DNA from 4 places in the Methylocaldum sp. GT1BB genome. Region 1 is predicted to be linked to each of the others. Evidence: riboswitches for the same ligand, from Rfam matches in the RefSeq annotation. Region 1 holds a riboswitch; each other region holds the start of a gene.
The links. Region 1 has a riboswitch for cyclic di-GMP ahead of ACR2TX_RS03455 (hypothetical protein). Riboswitches for the same ligand answer to the same signal wherever they lie in the genome.

Region 1 (3,747 bases):
ACCACACCGCGGCATGCCGTCCCGGATGTGGATTGCGTAAACCGGACCGTATCATGCGCGGTAACTCCGGGATCTGCCGAACAGGCCGAATCCGGCGAGACCCGATACGAACAGCCACACCGCGGCCGGAACCGGTACCACGGTGGTTTGAAAACTGAAATCGCCGACGATCGCGCCCACGGTGCCGCCAAAATGCTCCCATCCCGGCCCGACCCCGAGTTCGCCCGACAGGGTGAACGAATTCGGGTCGAGCCCCATCGCCACGTTGAACAAGTTGAAGGATTCCGATCGGAAAGAATAATGGTTATAGAGCGTCCAGCCCGATTGGCCGGTATCGGCATCGATGTTGGCCGCATCGAATTCCAACGTGTAGTCTCCGGAGACGATGCGGTTGCTCGGCGATCCGGTATCGATCCGGAAACGGCTGACGCCGCCAAGACCGATCGCGCCGGTGACGCTGCCCGCGAAATCGCCCGGATCGAACGTCAACGTGGTCGGCTTGGTTCTCCGGCCGACCGGGACGTCGACGGTAGCGCCGTTGACGGCGAATTCGAGACCCGTGGCCGGGATTTCGCCGACGCCCGGCACAATATGATCTTCCAAAATTTGCGCGTTGTTGCGCACCGCCGCGGCTTGTGCATCGAAAAATTCCTCCAGATATATGGAAGGCGCATCGGTCGCGTCCAAGGAGACGGCGGCGGCCAGCGCATCCCGGTCCAGGTTCATGATCAATGCGCCGCCGGAAACGGTGGCGGCGGTCGCCGTTGCCGGAAGGAATGCCAACCATGCGGCTAGAAATGTCAAACAGGGTGCAAGAGTTTTGCCGAATCGCGAGAGTCGGTGGCGTGTAGTCATGAGGATAAGTCCGTAACAGGTCGAAGGTGGGAGCGTTTATCCGGCCGATTGGCCGGATAAACGCGATAAACGGCCCCCGGGCGGCTCGGCAGCCCGGGTCGACGGCCTCTATTCGGCGATCAAGCGGATAAAGCCGCCTGGACCGACTTTCGGCGGGCGCCGGCCAGCAGGCTTAACAAGCCGCTGCCGAACAGCCAGACCGCTGCCGGCACCGGAACCACGGCAGGCGAAACCAGAGTGAAGGTAGCGGCTTTACCGGCGGAGTTCGAGCCGTCGCCGCCGAACAGGAAAGCGGTCATATTGGGTGACCACCAGAGTTCCCCGGTCATGAGCAATTCATCGCCATTGGTGGTAACGCTGATGTTGCGGGCATCGTAAGTGGACGTTCTGAAGCTCGTGTTGTTCCACAAGGTCCAGCCGCTGTTGACGCCGTCATTTCGATTCGCGTTGTATTCGAAGGTGTAATCTCCGGACGTCAATGTACCCGTGAAACTGCCACGGGTCATCACGACACCGTTCAACCCGATCTGGCCGTTGGCGATAAAGGCGGACGAGTCGACCAAAGCATCCTGACTGGCGTCCCAGGTCAACGTGGTGGGCTTGTTGGCGCGGCCGCCGGCGCCCGTTGGAATTCCGGTGCCGGTCAGATCGGCGGGATTGACGACGTATTCGAGCGTTGACGGCGCGGGGTAGGTGTTGGTGGGCACCGTTATGATATCCGCAATGGTCGAGTAAGTATCGGCCACCGCCTTGGGAAAGAAGTTCGCGACATAATATTCGGTTAACCCGCCAGGACCGATGGTTAGTCCTTCCAACAGGTTGTTCGGGTTGTCATAGGTAACGCTGAAAGTTCCCCCGTGCAACACACCGGCATCGGCCGAATTGGCCATGATCAGGGCAGCCGCTGCGAGAATGGTCTGTCGGATCTGCATTTTCTTGACCCCAAATTTTTGCATGGATTTTTTCCTGTGATTTGAAACATCGAGAGGTTGTGCGGCAGGCTCGAGAAATCCATAGCCCTTGAATAACTCTCACAGGAGAGGCGGCCCGGCCGTCTTGAATACCAAGACCCGCGGCTTTCCGAGTCCGCCTCGCGGCGGAGGTGGCGAAGGCGTCTCGTCCCTGAGACCGATATCATCCTGGGCCAACGGACAGGCATGCGCCCAACCGCCAGTCGTCGCTGATAAGAACCGCCGAAATGACAATGACAATAAGGCTCGAAAACTGGCGTTCTTATCGGGCAAGTCAAGCTGCTAAAGCAGATACCGTGCCAGTGAGCAGGGGTATTCCGAGACTAACAAGCTGTAATTTGAAAATACCGGGGAACGGTGGAAGCAAAGCGTAATTTACCTGGGAACACATGCCAATTTACAGGCATGTCACGGGAAAGAGGCAGCGAGTATCAGTGCATTAACAAATGTATCGTTAATGCGTAGGTATCCCGGCGCCCATGGCGGATATCAATGCGCGACAAACCGCATTATGTGGGGAGCAGGTTAAATGCCACAATTCAATGCGCATGACATCATCATAATCTGTTGTCTTATTTGACATTAATCGTCTGTCCTGTGAAATCCCGCAAGGCTTAAGGCATACAACGTAATTATTCGATGGCAATCGACAAATACACCAGGGATATTCGGGACAAACTGCGAGATTCATGCTTTTGCGGGAATATTTCCCGATATTTGTAATCCATGGACTACGTTCAGCGGACCATGGATTATTGGACTTCGTCTGGGCCGCCAAATCAGCATCATTTGCCGGCCGCACAAACGGTCGCTGCGTGCTTGAAGATACCTTGGTTTCTTCGGTTCTCGTGCCTATCCTTCAGGAAGCAGTCCTTCATCCGATCTCTTGTAGGCGATGTATGCCAAGCGTCGTTGAGCCAGAGGATGGCGGCCGTAATGGGGTGAGACGGTCACCTCGAAACCGGCGCCGGCGAGAAGACGTTCGATTTGGGCGCCGCCCAAAACGCCGATCCGGTGCCGCTCCTCGGAACGGCGGTAGCCGTGGCCGCCTTTCCTGAACACGGTAATGTCCCGAATCAACAGGTTTTCCTGCGGCTGTTCGGATATCTCCACCAACACCGCCCAATCCGGCCCTTTGCGCCAGGAGCGATAGTGCATGGGTTCGCCGTCCGAGCGGACAAGGATGTCGAATGCGAAAACGCCGCCTTTCGGCAGACAGGAAGCGATGTTCCGGAACAAGCGGTCAAGGCGCGCTTCCGACGGCGCTCCGTCGGCACAATAGTTCAGGGCTTCGCCCAGGGCCGTGACCGCGGCGCAAGGGCGGAAGTCCACATCGTACAGCGATGCGGTTTGAAACTGTGCTTCGGGCGCTGTACGCCGGGCCAGTTCGATCATCGGCGCGGAAACATCGACGCCCAAAACCGAATATCCGTGCTCCAGCAGTTTCCTCGCCCAGGTTCCGCTTCCGCAACCCAGATCGATTATCAGGCCGGAATCGAGACCCGCGGCGCGGAACAGCGCCAGCAACTCATCGCCGGCGCCATCCACCAGATCGGGGAAGCCGACGTGATGAACATAGGCGAGATCTTCCTCATAGAACGGCATCATCGTTTCGAAGCATTTTTTCGACTGGAATTCCGCCAACCCATGGGGCGGTCAAAGCCGGTCCATCCCGATGGGTTCGCCGTTATCGGCACGGGTTTTGGTCAATCGCCGTTCCGCGTCTGCTGCGGCGCTGTCCTTGCCCTGCTTTCGATACACCTCGGTCAGCGCCCAGAGCGCCCAGGCGTCATTCGGCGCTTCTCGGAGCGAAATATCGAGCTCCCGCTCCGCCCCCGCCAGATCGCCCTGGAGAAACCGCAGCGCGCCTACCGAACGGCGTATCGGGTAGTACCAGTAGGGCGGTTCCATATAGGGCAGC
Region 2 (3,747 bases), 1.3 Mb from region 1:
GGCGAAGGATGTGGGTATTCGTGGCGTCTTCGCCGACTGGGCCGCGACGGTGACCTATTACGCCAACTGCAAGGGATTGTAAGGGGCGCTGTAAACCCGATCACCGAGCGAGCGGGAGCGAGAAATCGAAGCCTCCGGCGGGGTTTTGTTGCGTGAGGTCCCAAGCCTGCATAGTTCATGAAAGGAGGGTGGGCGGAATCGAAAAGCCCTTAAAATTCAACTGCTGACATCGAATTTTTGAGGAGATTCCGCCGTGACCCATGGTACCGGACAACGTGAACTGTTCGCGCACGTGGCGCGCCGCCGGATCGGCTCATCCCGGACTTCGACACCGCCGATGATCTCGCGGCTCCCTGGCGCCAAGCAGCACAAACCCACTTTGCCGCCACCGAGGACAAACAACGGGTGTCGGCTAGCTCTTGTTGGAAGCCCTGCGCCGGAGGGGGCTCGCCGGCGCCGAACTGGCTCGCGCGCGGTGTTCGAGCCCGAGGGTGAAGTTCCTCAAGAGTTGTCGCGGACTTTACTCACTCGGCCGTCCTTGAAGCCGATAGCGACGCTGCGTCATGAGGATGATAATTGCAGCACTGGCCTCGGCCGTTCCGGCTGGCGGTCGGCTCGAGGAACCGGACCGGGATAAGCGCCGGCCCGGTTGTGACGTTCGGCTCGAGGAACCGGACCGGGATAAGCGCCGGCCCGGTTGTGACGTTCGGCCGCGCCGTCTGCTTCCGCAGTCAGCGAAGCAGATTTGCACCGAATCCTCGCCCATTCACCAAATGGGCTTGCCATGCGAGGCTCACGCAGCCAATTTGCTGGAACGGCGAGAGATGACGCTCATGCCGGCCAAGGCACTAGCGAGCAGCCAGAAGGCCGCTGGAACCGGTACCGCCGTCAGCGTGAGCGATCCATCCGCCTGGTAGAGAATGCTCGTCGATGTAACCGGTATGCCGCCGACGGAAGAGATGGCGGGAGGTGCGGTGGGGTTTCTGACGAACAGGGAGAACAACGACTGGCCGCCGCCGATGGTATCGGGATCGTATACCGCCGAATCATAGAAACTGGTGTTTCCGACGAAGGTAAATTCGCTCGAGGTTACGCCAAGACCGGAAGGAAACTGGGTGCTTACCGTGACGACCCCGGTTCCGCCCGTCACCGATCCCTTAAGAATATTGGTGCCGTCCGTGATGCCCGCATCACCGGTTACATCGCGATTGACGGCGCTGTCGAAAAACAGGTCCAGCGAGCCACTCAACACCTGGAAGTTGATGGTCCACAGCCCGTTGCCCAGATTCTGCGCGTTCGTGACTTGTGTTTGGAAAGCCGACTGGGTGGTCAACTCGTAAGAGACGTTCAGTTTGGGGTTGCTCACCGTGGAGGTGCCCAACTGATGGTTGGTGACGTAAGACTGGTACACGCCTGAATAGATGTCTCCCACCGTAATTTGGGAGGGATTGGTGATCGTGTCCGGTACGAGCAATGCCAGACCGCCGTCGCCCGCCGCGAAGTCGTAAGTATCGAAGGGACCGACCGCTTCGCCGGCCGAACCGCCCACGACGGTGTAGTCCGCGGTACCCACCCAGTTCGGCAAGGTTGCCGCACCGGCAGTACTTGAGAATCCGACGCCCGTCAAAGCGAGCGCCGAAATGATCTTACTTGGTTTCATCCGAATTACCTTTTCACTGTGTTGACGTTGAACTCACAGTGATGTCCGTGATTCTGCCCACAGGTGGTGAGCGGTGCCACGGTCCTCCCCATCACTCGGGAGGCGGCCCGGCGATCTCGACAAACGCGAGACCCGTGGCTTTCCGGCCCCGCCTCACGGCGGGTGTGGCTCTTCGGCAAACACGTTCAGCTGGTCCTACAGCTTGACGTGACCGGTAACCGACCTAAGCCTCCTTGCTCATTTTTTCGAAATACCCGGTCAAATTAAGCCGAGACTGTTACACGTCAGTTAATGATTGGTTAAATCTATGTAATCAATTTATGACAAATGACTCGTCGGAGACCGATTAGGTGGATTCTGTCCAGTCTCCTTCTCCATGAGCCAGTGAGCCAGGCTCAAAAAAGTGGACACCATCAATCGCGTAAATCCGGTGATTGGTGGTGGAACGAGATGGCGAAATTACCGAGACAGCCGTTCAAGGCCGAGCTTCGTGCGCAGGTGATGAGATGAGCCAGCGAGGGGAAACCATTCGTGCTGGAAGCGGCGCGGCGGCAGCGGATGGCGATAGACCGAAGGCACTCTGCCGATACGCCAGGTCGAATCGGCGGATCAGGTCCCGCTTGGTCCCCGGCCGCCTGCATCCGTTGGTCAGGCACCTCGAAAAACTTCGAGGTGCTCGTAAGCCAAGCCCAAGCCGCGTTTGGGCTTGGCGAAGAGAAAAACCGCCGGGAAGGCCTTGGTTCGGAGCCTGATCACGTTTCCGCCAGCCGTACACCGGCCCGCGTCCACACGAAGAGCCGAGCGAATTGGGACGGGTTAGCTTTGGCAACGGCTGGGATCAAAGCCTATCTTCGTAGACTTAGAGCGTTTTCATCTCGCTCGTACGACAAAACAGGCTTGGCGGAAGTCGTTGGCGCCTTCGGCTCGGGTGAATGGATTCAAGCCTTCGTAGGTCGGCAATCCTTTGCCGACAAACCCGTTGGCCCAACGGCTATCTTCGTAGACTGAGTGCGCCGATCGTACAACTTTTTCGGCATGCACTCCGCACCACCAGCCCCGAGATCCCGCTGGCGAACAGCCAAAAGGCGGCCGGTACGGGAACCGCGCTGGACTGAATGCTCAAGGACAGACCGGCATTGGCGGCGAGCGGCCCCGAGAGGCTGAAGAACAATCCTTGATTGGGTTCGGACGGATTGCCCAACACGCCCAAATCAATATTTCCGGCGTACAACGCCTGGAAATTGAGCGTCGCCAGAGTCAGTGTCTGATGCGCCGGAAGATTGGGGATGCCGGGGAAGGCCGATCCCGCCAAATCCAGTCCGAGCAGGCCGCTGTCATCGCTGAAGGACGGCGAATACGTGACGCCCGTGAACTGAGCGGCGGTACCGTTCAGCACCGTGTCGAATCCGAACGCCAGCAATTCATCGGAAGCGTCCAACCCATCGAAGGCCTGAGTCAACGTTAAATCGATACTGAAGCTGTCGCCAACCAGCACGGGGGCATTCCCGACAAAATTGAGCGACACCACGGCCGAGTGGGAAGGGGCCACGGGCAATAGCCCCAGAATGGCAATTGCGAGGCGGGCTTTAAAAGTCAACATCGTTTATCTCCAGTTAGGGGAAAGGGCCGCCTCGTTGCAACGAGGCGGCCGATCGCTGTTTAAAGTCCTGCCTTGACACGATAGGCAGCATAGTGGCCATACCAGCGCTGGTAGTCGGCATAGGTCACGCAGCCGACGCCGTCGTAGTTAGCCTCCGCCAAGTAGCCGGATTGGCCCGAACACTTGCCCAAGGCGGAGCGGAAGCGGTTCTGGTCCGCTACGTCGACGTCGCCGTCCTTGTCGAGATCGCCCGGCACCAGCACTTCCACCACGACCGGATCGTGGTCCGACGAACGATACGGATCGGCACTGTAGAAGCTGGTGACCTGATCCGGCGTCTTGAAGTCGGTGTTGTAGTCGAGCGCGATCGGCTCGTCCGCGTTGATGTGCCATTCCGCGACGCCCTTGACCTGATAAGTGAGCGTCAAACTGGACAGGGCATGATCCAGATAGCCTGCTTCGCCGTCGAATACGTAGGAATATGCGT
Region 3 (3,747 bases), 1.7 Mb from region 1:
CCAGATCGATCGGATGAGCCCGGGAGATCGTTCCACCCGGGCACTCTTGCCTCTCTGGTTGCCAAGTTATGCCGGAGTCGGTTTCGAAGTCCGGCGGCCGATGGTAAATACGCCAACCAAGGCACTGCCGAACAGCCATACGGCAGCGGGAATCGGAACCGGCTGGACTGTCAATTGATAATTGCCGGCTACGCCGCCCAAGGCACCTATGATGATCGTGTATTCGCCCCCATAAGTGGTGTCGAGGTCGAATACCTGCGACAAGGTCTCGCCGACCGAGGATGCCACGCCCCAACCGAGCAGGGTGAGATCGTCGGAGCCCAGCGGATTGTTTACCGGGGTCGGATCGGTAAAGAAGGTATCGTGCCTAGAAGCGCCGGCACCGGTATCCCAGCCGCCATAAAGCGCGTAGCCGAGTTTGAGGTTGGCGCCGCCGTCGGCAAGGTCGTCCGCCAGAGTGATTTTGAATTGCGATACTCCGGCATCCACGCAGCCCTGGGCGCTGCCGCCGCAGGACCAATGGATCAGGCCGAAGTCCGCTCCATGGCCCCAACCCTGTCCGCCGTTGTCGGGATCGGACCAGGAAAGGCCGCCGACCCGCAGCATTCGATCCGTGGGAAGGTCGGGATCGTTATTGTTGTTATAGTTGGCAATCTGCCGCTGCAGGCTGCTGCCGTTGGTGGATGTGGGCGTGCCGGTCTCGATGGTGCGGCCGGCCGCCGCCGCGCTGTGCATGCCCGCATACCACATGACGGGCAAACTCCCGGTATAGCCGACACCGCCGTTGGTCCAAACGCCGCTCGCGTCGGTGCCCGGCATTCCGTCGGCGCCGTTGATGCTGCCGCCGGTGCCGTCGCCGTAACCGGCGATGTTGAACGTGGCGTGCGCGTGAGCCTCGGGCGCAGCGACCAATGTTCCCCCGAGCATTCCCGCGAGGGCCAGTATTGTTGCCGTGGTTTTCATACTATGATTCGTCCTCGTCACTGTTAGTGGTCGTCCAAAAGCTCGTTAACAGTGATGTCCGCGGCGCTTCACCGTACCCAATGGAGCTGCGCCGCGGTCCTCCCCATCACACTAGGAGGCGGCTCGGCCGTCTCGAATACTCCATAGCATCGAGACCCGAAGCTTTCCGGCCCCGCCTCGCGGCGGGTGTGGCGATTCGGACAGACCTAACGGCGGTCCATCCCGACAAAGATCCCTCGGGCGATCCCTGCCAGCCGATTCCTTGCGAATCCGTGTGTATCGCGTCTTTTTATGAGCCCCCTAAGCGGCGGACCCGGCCTTTGCTGAAACAATAAATATGCCACTAAATAATCATTGCTAATCAAACAGATAAATCGCATGCAAACGCCACCGACGTGGCAAATCACGCAGTCTCATGGGTGATTCCACACAAAAGTTCCCCGCTTAGAGCGCGGAAAGGAAGGCGTGTACATACGTCGAGGTCTTGTTTCAGGCGGGAACGGCCATGACGTTCTTGCGGCGCTGTCCCAGCGTGACCAAACTCGCGAGGGCGCTGCCGAACAGCCAAACCGCCGCGGGGACCGGAACCGGTGCGGTGCTGATATTCAAGCTGTACTCCGCGATGTTCTGACTCCAGTTCCCCACGCCGGCGCCGCCCAGGTAGATGGAATAAACCTGACCGGCCAGGGCCAGAAAGGTCAAACCGTCTACACCGTCGACGGTGCCATCGTGAGTCAAGTAGCTCAGTCCTACGGTGCCGAACGGGTTATCGGCTTCGTAAGGTTTCGCGGGTGTGCATCCGGGGCAGTTCCAGGAGCCGTGATGAGAGTAACTGCCAGTACCGGAGTCCATGCCGGTGAAGACGGTGATGCCAAAGTTCTGAATGTCGTAGCCGGTTCCCGTAACCACCACGGGATTCAGTGTTACCCACATAGTTTCTTCGGCCTTGATCAAGCCAATATCGGTCTGATGTCTCCAGCCGGTCGGCCCGTTGGCTGTCGGAACTCCGCTGCCATTGACGCCTGCGTCCTGCCAGGCCCCGGCGCCGGTATCGATTTCCGCGGCGAAGCCGTAACGCGTTACCGCATCTGCTTTCGAGATTTCGAGCGTGTTGCCCGCCGAGTGAAGCTCGGCCGCCCAGTTCAGATGAGACGTACCGGCATAGCCGAAAGGCAGCGTGGTGGCACTGGCGGTTCCGACCCAACCCGGCGATACCGTCGGATAGGTCGGATTGCCTATACCCCCATAGTTCCAGCCGTCGGTGGCGGACAGCTCAGTGGTGGTGAAGGTGTTGTACATCGTATGCGCCTGGGCGCCGGAAACGGCGCCTACGGACAAGACGGTACCGGTGAGGGCCATGGCCACCGCTTTGGTCAGTTTGTTTTTGTTTTTGGACATAGGAAATTACCTCGTGCTGTTCTATGGAGTTGGTCTTTGTTTTCACATAGGCAGCGATGTCCGCAGCGCTCCCGTCAAAAGCGGAAGGCGCTCCGATCTCCCCATCACCGAGGGAGGCGGCCCGGCCGTCTTGGGATCAAATTCACAAGACCCGTGGCTTTCCGAACCCGCCTCGCGGCGGGAGTGGCAGGTGCAAAAGGGACTCCGCCCTGCTACGGTCTACGCTCCCCTTCCCCGGCAATGGTTTTCGGGTTTTCCGTAGCACAAAGCGCGTTCGAACCGGAATTCGGTCGAACCGGCCGATACCCCAAGAGCAATAAGCGCGCCTGAGGTAAACCGTTGATATAGCATTTTCCGAATCGGTGTAAGGGATTCGGATATGTAGGTCGGCAATCCCTTGCCGACGTATCGGCTCGGCGAAGGGCTTTGTCGGCAAGGGATTGCCGACCTACGTTCTTCCCTCCTGGAACGAATCCGTACACCGGGATGGAAAACGCTCTATAACGCTATTTCCATGACGGAAACGACGGAAGCTGCTGGATATCCCGCATTTTTATTACGGGTATTCCAGCATGTGGCGACCCAAATCATCCGGAGGGTCAGTCAGCCAGCTCTTTCACTACACCGTTTCAAAGCGGCGATCGGCTGAGGCCGAGGCGATGAAACGGCCGGATATCGCCGACACCGGCGCATGCCACATGGTGCGCCCAGCCTCGAAGGCAAGCTCGACCGCCTTGTCCCGCATCATGCGGCGACGGCCTTGTGTCTGTGCCGCCCGACGAATCCCATCCCGGCCAAAGCACTGCCGAACAGCCAAATGGCGGCCGGTATCGGAACCGGAGAAGACGTGATGTTCAAGACGTAAAGATCCTTGTTTTGATTCCAATTGGCTCCGCCGCTACCGCCCAGATAAATGGAATAAATCTGACCGGCCTCCGCCAGGAAGGTCAGACCGTTGACCCCGTCGACGGTTGAATCGTGGGTCAAATAAGTTACGCCGGTGGTGCCGAACGGATCGCTCGCGGTGAAATCTAAGCCTTGAATCGGGCTATTCCATGCCTGATGGTTCTCATAGCCGGTACCGGTGTCCATACCGGTAAATACCGTAATCCCGAAGTTGGCAATTTCCGAATTGACGGCGGAGAGATTCAGCGTGACATAAGCATCGCTGTGCGACATCAACAACCCGATATCGGTGGTGTGCGACCAGCCCTGAGGGGTTGCTCCCGCGTCGAGCCAGGCGCCTCTAGCTGTATCGATATCCGCTGCAACGCCATATCTCGCTTGCGCATCTGCCCTGGAAATTTCCAGCGAATCACCCGCGTTATGGAGTTCGGCCGCCCAGTTCAACGCCGAAGAACCGGTGTAACCGAACGGCAGCGTCGT
Region 4 (3,747 bases), 1.4 Mb from region 1:
GCAATCGGTCGGGAGCCACTCCTGCCGCTCGAAGGGTGAAATATTTGGCCAGGGCGAAATCCTCGCAGTCGCCGCCGTTGGCGGCCAGGAGTTCCACCGGAGTCGCCCAGTAGTCGCGGCGCGCCCATTGGTCAGAGTCGGAGATGTTCGGCAGCCGGTTGAAGAAATCGTTAACCTGCGCCAGCTTCTCGTGCTCGCCGGCACCACCCAGATGCAGAACCAGGTCGCGCCACGCCGACAGACGTTCCACCGCCGCAAGGCCATAGCGCTGGCCGACCAGTTCCAAGGTTCGTGCATTGGGGAGCAGGTCCATTTCGACGCCCGCCACGGCAAGGACCGCAAAAGCGGCGCTCCATAAAAATAAGCGTTTCAAGAGCTATCGGGGGTGATTTGAAGGAAGCGTATCTTGCCCCATCTCGGCGAAATTTCGCCACCTCATATCCCGGTAGTCGATCGTTTTTCACCGAAGTATAGCGATGCGGCTTGGGAAACCGCCCGTACCTCTAAGTACCTATCTCAGTAGGCCGTTCGCCCTGAGCCGAGGCGAAGGGCCTGTCCTGAGCAGAGTCGAAGGGTTTTTGAAACCTACTGGGAAGGCTCTAAATGTAGGCCGAAACGAGCGGCCGTAGATCGGCAATCCCTTGCCGACGAAGGCGTTCGGATGCAGGCCCGGCTAAGCGTCAGCGCTTGATGGCAAACGGTCGCTGCTATACAGGTCAGCGGACCGCCATTCCGGTATGGATTTTCGCTGGCTCCCAAGCTTCCGCCTGGGAGCTATACCCGAGCAGCTCGAGCTTCTCGAAACATCATTCGAATCGAGAAGCGGGAGCTTCTCAACGTCGGTTCCCAAACGGGAGTTCGGGAACCAGCCTAACGACGGAGGCATGCCGGATCAATCGGTTGCGGGCCGGCTGGCACCGAACCGCGGAGTAGGTCGGGAATCCCTTCCAATCGCAAACGGTGTCTCCAATCGCAAACGATCGGTTCGGGAGCACCGAACCGATCCTTCCAGGAGCGCCGGAGCCACCCTTCCAATCGCAAACGGTCGCTTTAATCGCGACCCTTCCCGACGGGATTTGTCGGCAAAGGATTGCCGACCTACCGACCCGATGCGCCGGGCAAGGCGCTCGGAAGAAGTCAGGTCCGGCGGTGCCCTTCCTCGATTCCCCCGCCTTCATGTTGCGAATCCGTAAAGTCGTTCAGCGAAAAAGCTACAGCCGGGGCAGCTTGCAATCATCTGCGACTTAAAGTTTTGAAAAAAAAACACAGCACGCAAATGTAATCCAAAACAAAGACTTAGTTGATGCGCGGGAGCCGTGCGTTGAGTTTTTTCAAAAAATTTCATCGGTGTCACACAAACTTAACTTGGTTGTAAAAAAGCGACATTAAAGTCTGTCTCGCCTTCAAAGGGACGGAAGAAAACCGCAGTGCGGTTCAGTTGCGGCCGGGGAGCAGGAGCCCGGTCCAGGAGGGTTGCTAGGACAAAGCCACACTCGTCGCGAGGCGGGGCCGGAAAGCCACGGGTCTTGATTGCAAGATAGCCGGGTTGCCACACCAACGTTGATGGCAGCCCGGCTTTTTTGTTTTCGGTGCCTGAAAAACGGCACAAAAAAGCCGGTCGCCGAAAAGCGACCGGCGAAAACGGCCCTGCAGATAAACCTTGAGAAGACGTCTGCAAGGTATTTTCAACCGCAATTTTAAACAAGGCATGGAAATGAACAAACTGAAAGCGATTACCGCCGGCGTGCTATTGGCTTTGGGCGCCACCGGCGCAGAAGCGTCGATTAGCGATGGGCAGTATCCGAACGTGGGCGAATTGTTCGTGTCGATTTTCGATCCCAGCGCGAACGGCGGCCTGGGTCGCACCTACTTCCGCGATCTCGACGTTTCACTCACTGACGTGCTGAACGCCGGTTCGAACTGGGCGTTCAGCGTCAATCTGGGTGCTGACGCCAATTATGCCGGCTTTGCCGGCAAGGCAGACCTGCAGTACAACATCGCCGCCGTGTACACCCTCGACGAGGGCGGTGCCAATATCGATCAATGGGGTATTCTGGCTACCGGGTCTTCGTTCAACGGCGGTTTCGGTAATGTTTTATCCACGATTACCAACATTCAGGGCTATATCAGCAAACTGAACACCGCGCTGGGCGACAACGTGTCGGGCGTCGTGGATAACGGGCTGCCGCAGTCCTGGGACGACGGCAACTGGGGTCCGCTGATGGGCGCCGCTCCCAGCGTGTTCGCCTCCACCGCCGGCGGCGTCGACCTGGCAACCCTTTTCTTCCACGTGACCAATAACACCGGCGACGACAGCGACGGCATCGTCAATCAGATTGCCGGGCGCTGGCTGCTGTCGAGCAACGGCACCCTGGAATTCGGCCCGGCCGGCTCCTCTCCGGTACCGGTTCCCGCGGCGATCTATCTGCTTGGCTCCGCTCTGGCCGGCTTGACCCTGGTCAGCCGCCGCGGCCAGAAAGCGTAATCTCCCAAATATCCTTAACGGAGAAAATTCGATGAAAGTCAATCGTTTGTCTGTCGCCATGGCGGCAACGGCGCTGCTCGGCGCCGGCGAAGCCTTCGCTCTCGCTCCCGGCGCGGCCGTGGATATCGAAATCTGGGCATCCGGCGCCACCGCACAGGACAAGGGCGTGGAAGCGCTCTTTTCCGAACTCTGCGTGGCCGGAACCCTGGATATCTACCGCGACAACGCCAACGCGTCCAAGCCGGGAGCGCAGCACTCGGCTTATTTCTGCCGGCTCGACTCCACCAAGGTGACCGGCCTCGGCACCGTAAATCCGAACGTGTTGTTCCACAAGCGTTCTCAGGGCGGCTCGGCGCAGGGCGTAACGCCGCTGATTCTCGATCAGGCGATCACGCACATGGAGATCAACAACGGCAACTGCACCAAGACCGCGCCCGACAGCTTCTACCGCTGCCGAGTCAGCAGCGCGGGCGACACCATTCTGCACGAGTCGGATCTCGGCGTAAGCGACGTCAACCCGGATCTGTTCCGCGGGGTCAACGCGCCCAGGGAGGACGGCGTGAAGCAGCCGGATGTCACGACCGCCCAGGTTTCGAGCTTGCTGGACGTGACCCCGGCCGCGGGCCTGGTGTTCGGCATTCCGGTAACGCTGTCTCTTTATACCGCCCTGCAGGACGCGCAGATGGACCAGGGCCGGATCCCCGCCGGTTGCGCGCTGGGGGATGACAGCAATCCCGATTGCATGCCCAGCCTCAGCTCCGAGCAAGTGGCTTCGCTGCTGGCCGGCAAGGTGCAGAACTGGAACCGGTTCAAGGTTCAGATCGGCGCGGCGTCCGTCAACTTTTTCGACAATTATTCCGGCGGCATGAATCTGACCGACAACAAGGTGGCCATCTGCCGCCGCGTCGACGGTTCTGGCACGCAGGCGCAAGCCAACGCGGTGTTCCTGAACAATCCGTGCATGAGCGGCGCGGTCAATCCGGTGGGCGGTACCAATAACTTGAGCGGACCGATCGTGCCCTCGACCAACCTCGCCCTGAACGGCGTCGGCCAGTCGGGCTCCGGGGACGTGGACAACTGCCTGGCCGATTTCAACGACGGCACCAACACCGGCGGATCTGGTAACACGTCCAAGCGCTGGGCGATCGGCATCCAGAGCCTGGAGAAGAACTCCGGCAGGGATAAGAACGGCAATCCCATTGCCCGCAAGAACTACCGCTTCGTGAAGATCGACGGCGCCGCGCCGACGCTGGCCGAGGTCG

Region 2: linked by a shared signal. The riboswitch ahead of pepA (flocculation-associated PEP-CTERM protein PepA) and the one ahead of ACR2TX_RS03455 (hypothetical protein) in region 1 are both predicted to bind cyclic di-GMP.
Region 3: linked by a shared signal. The riboswitch ahead of ACR2TX_RS19335 (VPLPA-CTERM sorting domain-containing protein) and the one ahead of ACR2TX_RS03455 (hypothetical protein) in region 1 are both predicted to bind cyclic di-GMP.
Region 4: linked by a shared signal. The riboswitch ahead of ACR2TX_RS09660 (VPLPA-CTERM sorting domain-containing protein) and the one ahead of ACR2TX_RS03455 (hypothetical protein) in region 1 are both predicted to bind cyclic di-GMP.

Annotation. Positions count from the first base shown of each region.
Region 1 is NZ_CP194902.1:487,532-491,278, reverse strand. Features, by position in the region: gene ACR2TX_RS03465 (hypothetical protein) at 1-55, opposite strand, end outside; gene ACR2TX_RS03460 (VPLPA-CTERM sorting domain-containing protein) at 52-855, opposite strand; gene ACR2TX_RS03455 (hypothetical protein) at 975-1,811, opposite strand; cyclic di-GMP riboswitch class I at 1,894-1,972, opposite strand; gene ACR2TX_RS03450 (class I SAM-dependent methyltransferase) at 2,679-3,434, opposite strand; gene ACR2TX_RS03445 (hypothetical protein) at 3,483-3,747, opposite strand, start outside.
Region 2 is NZ_CP194902.1:4,494,883-4,498,629, reverse strand. Features, by position in the region: gene ACR2TX_RS21410 (glycerophosphodiester phosphodiesterase family protein) at 1-82, shown strand, start outside; gene pepA (flocculation-associated PEP-CTERM protein PepA) at 794-1,660, opposite strand; cyclic di-GMP riboswitch class I at 1,759-1,839, opposite strand; gene ACR2TX_RS21400 (hypothetical protein) at 2,652-3,260, opposite strand; gene ACR2TX_RS21395 (ExeM/NucH family extracellular endonuclease) at 3,320-3,747, opposite strand, start outside.
Region 3 is NZ_CP194902.1:4,047,713-4,051,459, forward strand. Features, by position in the region: gene ACR2TX_RS19330 (hypothetical protein) at 67-963, opposite strand; cyclic di-GMP riboswitch class I at 1,078-1,166, opposite strand; gene ACR2TX_RS19335 (VPLPA-CTERM sorting domain-containing protein) at 1,453-2,361, opposite strand; cyclic di-GMP riboswitch class I at 2,474-2,559, opposite strand; gene ACR2TX_RS19340 (hypothetical protein) at 2,981-3,109, opposite strand; gene ACR2TX_RS19345 (VPLPA-CTERM sorting domain-containing protein) at 3,106-3,747, opposite strand, start outside.
Region 4 is NZ_CP194902.1:1,839,519-1,843,265, forward strand. Features, by position in the region: gene ACR2TX_RS09655 (transglutaminase-like cysteine peptidase) at 1-373, opposite strand, end outside; cyclic di-GMP riboswitch class I at 1,477-1,554, shown strand; gene ACR2TX_RS09660 (VPLPA-CTERM sorting domain-containing protein) at 1,715-2,485, shown strand; gene ACR2TX_RS09665 (hypothetical protein) at 2,517-3,747, shown strand, end outside.